Pirellula sp. SH-Sr6A: one gene and its partner. The main gene of each other region encodes a partner of the protein of the gene in region 2 in a complex. Links are inferred from orthologs where the notes say so. Each region holds a gene or a part of one and is shown on either strand. Other genes may lie near its edges.

What was found.
Region 1: the proteins of fliM (region 2) and fliG are in contact, whole or in part, in a crystal structure (PDB 4QRM), measured with the Thermotoga maritima proteins. The link is inferred for Pirellula sp. SH-Sr6A from one-to-one orthologs. Residues at the interface, in WP_004081085.1 of Thermotoga maritima: Tyr124, Leu127, Asp128, Ile130, Met131, Gly132, Gly133, Pro134, Glu136, Pro139, Arg141, Thr144, Glu145, Ile146, Glu147, Ser149, Ile150, Lys153; in WP_004082903.1 of Thermotoga maritima: Phe122, Ser125, Glu126, His127, Pro128, Gln129, Thr130, Val133, Glu157, Arg161, Leu164, Leu165, Arg167, Ser169, Glu171, Val172, Glu175, Ile176, Asn179, Lys182.

Annotation. Positions count from the first base shown.
Region 1 is NZ_CP011272.1:992,223-995,344, forward strand. What follows is about bases 1-2,798. They hold fliG (flagellar motor switch protein FliG), read right to left. Parts: upstream 2,012-2,798; coding sequence 989-2,011; downstream 1-988. Other genes in these bases: VN12_RS03625 (outer membrane protein assembly factor), read left to right, coding at 1-147; VN12_RS03630 (segregation and condensation protein A), read left to right, coding at 177-992; VN12_RS03640 (6-pyruvoyl trahydropterin synthase family protein), read right to left, coding at 2,164-2,676; dnaB (replicative DNA helicase), read right to left, coding at 2,728-2,798. Outside these bases: more of dnaB, read right to left, coding at 2,799-3,122. UniProt on the Bacillus subtilis protein: One of the proteins that forms a switch complex that is proposed to be located at the base of the basal body.
Region 2 is NZ_CP011272.1:5,865,789-5,868,972, forward strand. The notes cover bases 9-2,868. They hold fliM (flagellar motor switch protein FliM), read left to right. Parts: upstream 9-864; coding sequence 865-1,872; downstream 1,873-2,868. Other genes in these bases: VN12_RS22665 (glutamate-5-semialdehyde dehydrogenase), read left to right, coding at 9-796; VN12_RS22675 (hypothetical protein), read right to left, coding at 1,852-2,163; VN12_RS22680 (PHP domain-containing protein), read right to left, coding at 2,354-2,868. In the rest of the region: more of VN12_RS22665, read left to right, coding at 1-8; more of VN12_RS22680, read right to left, coding at 2,869-3,184. UniProt on the Bacillus subtilis protein: One of the proteins that forms a switch complex that is proposed to be located at the base of the basal body.

The DNA of each region.
Region 1 (3,122 bases), 4.9 Mb from region 2 along the record:
TTCCGGGTTGCACCTGGGGTTGGATTCCGAGTGGCTGTCCCCGCCTTGGGACCCGCTCCTCTCGCGTTCGATTTCGCGGTACCGGTGGCTTATGCCGACTCGGACTCGCGACAAGTCTTTTCGTTCTCGATGGGCATGACTCGGTAACGACTGCAAAGGACCGGAGAGATAGCACGGTGTTCGGAATCGACTTGCCAGCCTACCACGGACCGATCGATTTGCTCCTCTATCTCATCCGGCGGGAAGAGCTCCCGCTGGAGGAAATCTCTCTGTCCCGCATTACTGCTCAGTACCTTGACTATGTTTCGATCCTGCAAGAACTCGATCTCGATGAAGTCGGTGAATTCATCGACATTACGAGCCAATTGATCGAGATGAAGGCCAAGGCTGTCTTACCGAACGACGAAGAAGAGGCGCCGCAAATTCTGTCGATGCAGGAGACCGGTGATGGCGTCGAAAACCTGGTCGATCGCCTGGTTCAATACAAGCGGTTTCGAGACGTGGCGAGTTTGCTCGACGAACAAAGTCGCCAATGGCAATTGCGATTCCCGCGGCTTGCGAACGACTTACCGCCCAGACGATTGGATGCCGCAGACGTTCCGATCGCAAAGGTCGAGGTGTGGGATCTGGTCAGCGCGTTCGGTCGAATACTCAAAGCAAAACAGAAAGCCCCGGAGCACAAACTAACCTACGACAACACGCCCATCCATGTTTACATGGAACGGATCCATGGTTTGGTCCGGGATCATGGTGAGGTCGAATTGCAAAATCTGTTCGATCTGGGCATGCACAAAAGCGGGTTGGTTGCCATGTTCCTTGCGACGCTCGAGTTGACGCGCCACCACGGGCTTTTGGCGCAACAACGAGACGCCGACACCCCATTGCTGCTGGTAGCGGGACCAACCTTTGAGGAGGTCCTGCAAGTCGCTGCGGTCGATAACTTGGAGGCCGAAGCAGTTGCCAACTCCAACATGCCTGTCATGCCTCGCTAGGCGACGAACTCCTCTTCTCCATCGCTGCCCGGTCGCTGCAATTGGCCTGCTTCCTCGAGACCGCGAACGATATCGACAATCTTTTGCTGAACCGATTCGACATCGCTGAGCTTGACGCGACCAAGGAACCCGATTTCCTCCTTGAGGATCTCTGCTGCTCTCTGCGACATGTTCTTCATGACCTTCTCCTGGAGCTGCGGGCTCGCTCCCTTGAGGGCCATCGCCCATTGATTGGTCTCGACGTTCTTGAGCAAGGTCTGAATATCTTTGTCGGCCAACTTCTGAATGTCTTCGAAGACGAACATCAATCGTCGGATCTCTTCCACCAGTTCCGGACTGTCCTTGGAGAGGTTCTCCAAGACCATGCGTTCGGTCGCCCGATCTGTGACGTTGAGGATTTCGGCCACCGCAGGCACCCCCCCGGCTTTTTGGAATGACTGGTTCATAACCATAGACATTCGAAACTCGAGGGCACGTTCGATGTCCGCGATCGCTTCGGGACTCGTCTGCCCCATTTGAGCGATGCGACGGATGACAGCCAATTGCTTCTGCTGAGGCAACCCGTTCAATATTCCCGCCCCGGTTGCAGCGGGGACGTGGCAGATCACCACCGCGATCGTTTGCGGGTGCTCGTCCATGATAAAGGTGAGAATGTTTTGCGGATCCGCCTTTTGCAGGAATGCAAACGGCAGGGATTCGATGGTCTGCTGCAAGACGGCCAGCATGTCGGCAGCATCTTTGCCGAACGCCTTCCTCACCAGCGTTTTCGCCCGTTCCAATCCGCCGCACGCATGAATCAAAGAGCTCGGGGCACCACCAAAAAATTCGGCGATTACTTCTTCCTGCACTTGGCCCGGAATATCGTCGATCTGAGCAATGGCGAGCGAGACGGCCTCCACGTATTTGGATGGCATCTTCGACAACAGCATGGCTGCATCGTCTTCCTCAAGTGCCATGAGGAGAACCGCGGCTTTTTGAATACCCTCTTCGGCGAGTTGCACAGGTGAGGACTTTAGCATGTGGCTCAAGATGCTTGGAAGGTGGAACGCAAACGCTTTGCGGACCATCGACCCTTCTTCGCCATCCTGAAGTCAAGAAAGGTCGGCCCATCTCCTCGATTCGGCCGATCCCATTGCAACCTGCACAGTTTGTCTCGTTGGACTCAAATCCGTTAAGAAACGCGTGACCATGGCAATCGACAGTACCCCCACTGCCCATTGTTTTCGTCCACTCCGATCTCCAGCCAGTCGAGCCTATCCCCTATCTTGGAATACAACTCGGAGAGCAACTCTCGACCGATCCATTCCGCAATCTCTTCTGCGGTGGTATTCACGATCGGGAGCAGAATGCAATCTTCAGCGGGGAAAACCCACCGCTTGGCTCGAAAGCGGACGACGACCTCGTCCCCGTCTTCCTGGACGGAGATCATGGAGTGCCGTGTCGGTAGCAGCATATGGTGATCCAGTCGCTTCACGATTTTGGCCAGCGTGTCGCGAAACGCGATGAAGTCGATGACATAGCGGTTTTCGTCGAGCTTACCCTGAACCTCGCCTCGCAATCCATAATTGTGACCATGCAGACATTCGCAAATGTCGCCGGCAAAAGTGATGAAGTGCGCGGAGGAAAAGACCAGTTGCTCTTTCTGCAAGAGGACTCGAAAGGTTCCGCTGTGACCGCTGCTCATAATGCTGCTCTCGGGTGATTCGTGGGAATGTCGTAAGGTGCCGTTCCGGACTTAGTAGCCACCAGGAGTTGAGAAGTCACTGTAGCTGTTGAACTCCTCATGCCGCTCCGGTGCCTTATTAAGGAACCGCGTAAAGTCCTTTTCCCAGATCAGCTCGACATCACCCACCGGACCGTTTCGCTGCTTGGCGATGATAATCTCTGCCTGGCCTGCGTACTGTTCGGCATCTTCACCGCGATGGTAATACCCTTCGCGGTGCACAAACATGACGACGTCCGCGTCTTGCTCGATCGCACCCGACTCCCGCAGATGGCTTAGCTTGGGTTTGTGATCCTTGCTCTCTTCTGATTGACGGTTGAGCTGGGACAAACAGAGGATGGGCACGTGTTGTTCCCGGGCTAACATCTTGAGGCGACGCGCGATTTTGGCGACTTGCTCTTGCCGCG
Region 2 (3,184 bases):
TAGCTCCCAAAAAATCGTCGAATGCCTTCGCGAATCGGCAAGTGTTTGCAAGCTTCCCCTCGACGCGTTGCAAATGGTCGCCACCACCGACAGAGAAGCAGTGGGTCATTTTCTTAAAATGTCCGACGCGATCGATTTGGTGATTCCCCGTGGTGGCGAAGCATTGATTCGACGCGTTGTCGCGGAAGCGACAATGCCGGTCCTGAAACATTACGATGGCAACTGCCATGTCTACGTCGACCGTCACGCCGACTTGGAAATGGCCCTCAGTATCGTCGAGAATTCCAAGTGCCAACGCATGGGGGTTTGCAATGCCATGGAATCATTATTGGTGCATCGAGATGTTGCGGATCTCTTTCTGCCTCAGCTTGATCAGCGACTCCGGGCGTACAATATCGAATACCGAGGAGACGCGGACTGCCGCCGGCTGATCCCTGCGACTATCTCTGCATCGGACGCGGATTGGAGCCTTGAATATCTCGGCCCTACGATGAGCGTCAAAGTTGTGGGGTCACTCGACGAAGCGATCGATCACATCGAGCAATACAGCTCGCGACATACGGAATCGATCGTGACGAATTGCATTCAGTCCGCCGACCGTTTTGTGCGGGAAATCGATTCCGCCGCCGTGATGATTAATGCCTCTACCCGTTTCAACGACGGTGGACAATTGGGAATGGGAGCGGAAATTGGAATCAGCACGGATAAGTTTCATGCACGAGGCCCCTGCGGCCTGCGAGAGTTAACCACTTACAAATTCATCGTTCGCGGGAACGGTCATATTCGTGCTAACTGAGGGAACGCTCAAAGCTCCCTCGCCACGATGAACACAATCCACAATGAGATAGGGAAAGGATACCCTTCATGTCAGACGATGTACTGAGTCGCAGCGATGTGGAAAGTCTGCTCCAATCTCTTGAACCGCAAGCCAAACCCTCTGGGGATTCCAAGAAGTCCGATCCCAAGAAATCCGGTGCGCCAAAAATGCGCATCCTGGCATACGACTTCAAACGTCCCGAGCGGGTCGGCAAAGAACAGATGCGTGCACTCCAGTCTCTGCACGATGGCTTCTCTCGCAACCTTGGCGCATCGCTCTCTGCTGTCCTGCGATCGATGGTCGAAGTCCGCTTGATCAGCGTCGATCAGTTGACGTACAGCGAATTCGTCTACAGCCTTACTATCCCGACCTGCTTCAATCTTCTAAAACCCCTCCCCTTGGAAGGAAACTGGGTGCTGGATATCAGTCCCGCACTCCTCTTTCCCATCATCGATCGCATGCTGGGGGGAGGCGTCTCGGGCGACTCTACCCTCAAACGTCCCCTCTCCGAAATCGAACTGAGACTCGCTACTCGCATTAGCAATGTATTCCTCCGCGAACTGCAAACAGCTTGGTTCAATATCGTGGAGATGAACATCGAAGTCGAACGGGTGGAGAGCAATCCCCAACTTGTACAAATCGTTCCGCCCAACGAAGTCGTCGTGATGGTCAGCTTCGAACTGACGATTGGGCAAGTCCGAGGGATGATCAATCTCTGTATCCCGTACAACACCATCGAACGGGTGAACAGCAAATTGACCAGCAACAGCTGGATTGGATACGCCTCCGCGCGAAGCAACGTCGAAACGAAGACTCAATTGCTACAACGACTCGATGGCTCGGAAGCAGAAGTTATCGTCACTCTCGCTCGGTCCAAAATCAAAACATCCGATCTCTTTGATCTAGAAATCGGCGACATCATCTCCACCGAGAAAGATACGGGCGAACCCCTCGAGGTGGAAGTCTCCAATCGGGTCAAGTTCCTTGCATCCGCAGGTGCTTTCAAAGGCCGCAAAGCAATCCAGATCCAAGCCCTATTGGACAAGAGCCCCTGACGCCGTTTGCAGTGCCTTTTGACGCTCAATCTCATCCAACAATGCGTCGACGGTCAATCCATACTTCCCAAGCACTGACACGAGCGCTCCCCCAACATGCCGGCACTCGCCTCTCCGCATGCGATCGGACCCCAAAGACGCCGCCCCAACAGATGGACGACCGCGCAAGGCTCCCAACTCGGCTCGGAACGAATTCTCTTGCTGCGTCGTTTCCGAATGCACCGAATCAAAGTCGAATCGAGTTTGAACCAGTTTTCCCGATTCTCGACCTGCGATAGTTGCTGCTGCCATGTTTCCATTCCCTTCCCAAAAAACGGGGGGCTCTCGAAGCTCCCCTCTGTCTTTGTCCGAATGACTTCGGTGTCAGGAAGGCTCGTCTCCCTGACTCCACTTCATCATCGAAATGGGCGGGACACGTCTGGTCACAGCCAAAAAGAATTTCCTTTCAGAACAATGCAAGCAACCCAAACAGGAAAATACATTACTCGATATATATGGGACTGGTGAGAATCCAAATCTGCGGATCCTCCCATCCATCCAGCCATAACTCCACACGATAAACGCCTGGCTGGCGTATGTCGAACCGGCAATCGCTCCCCGTCCAAGTCTCCACGGTTTCGCCATTGCGAAAGAGCTTCCAAGTAGCCGGCAATGGCGACAAACCTTCGAGTCGAATCGGTCCATCCGTCAGAGATAATTGACTCCCGATCTCATGCCGCTTCGATTGGGTTTCAACCTGCTGGACGGCGGCAAGAGAAAAGCCTTGTGCGTCGGCAATCCAATCAAACGCAACGAAAGATCGCCCACGGTCGAGCGCATCCCATACGGCAGGCTGCGTCAATGTCTCCACCAAGAGAAACGTCCCAGCATGGCGAAGACTGTTCTCATAGGGGTCCAGTTGGACTTTCAACAACACGTCCCCGGTTGCCGCATTCGGTGGAATGGAAAGAAGCTTCTCAATACCCAATCGGGGCAGCTTCACAATCTGGTCTCCGAGAGCATCGGTCACGACGATCGATGAATCGGTATCGCCCATTCGAATCTGAATCCCAACATTCTCATGTGCATCATTCGCAGCCACGCCGGTGTGAGGGTGTATTTGGCATAATTGATCGTATCGGCGCAAATAATCTCCCGGGTAGGATTGCAACGCAGAATAAACCTCCTGAGGATACTTCTCAAGCAGCGACGCGATCCGAACAAACCACAGCGGATTCTTCATGGCTTGAACCAAGCCCATTTGCTTTTTGAAATCCGCATGGGTGTTGTAGATCTCCGTTCCCGTGATCCCCGCGAACTGCCAATCCATACG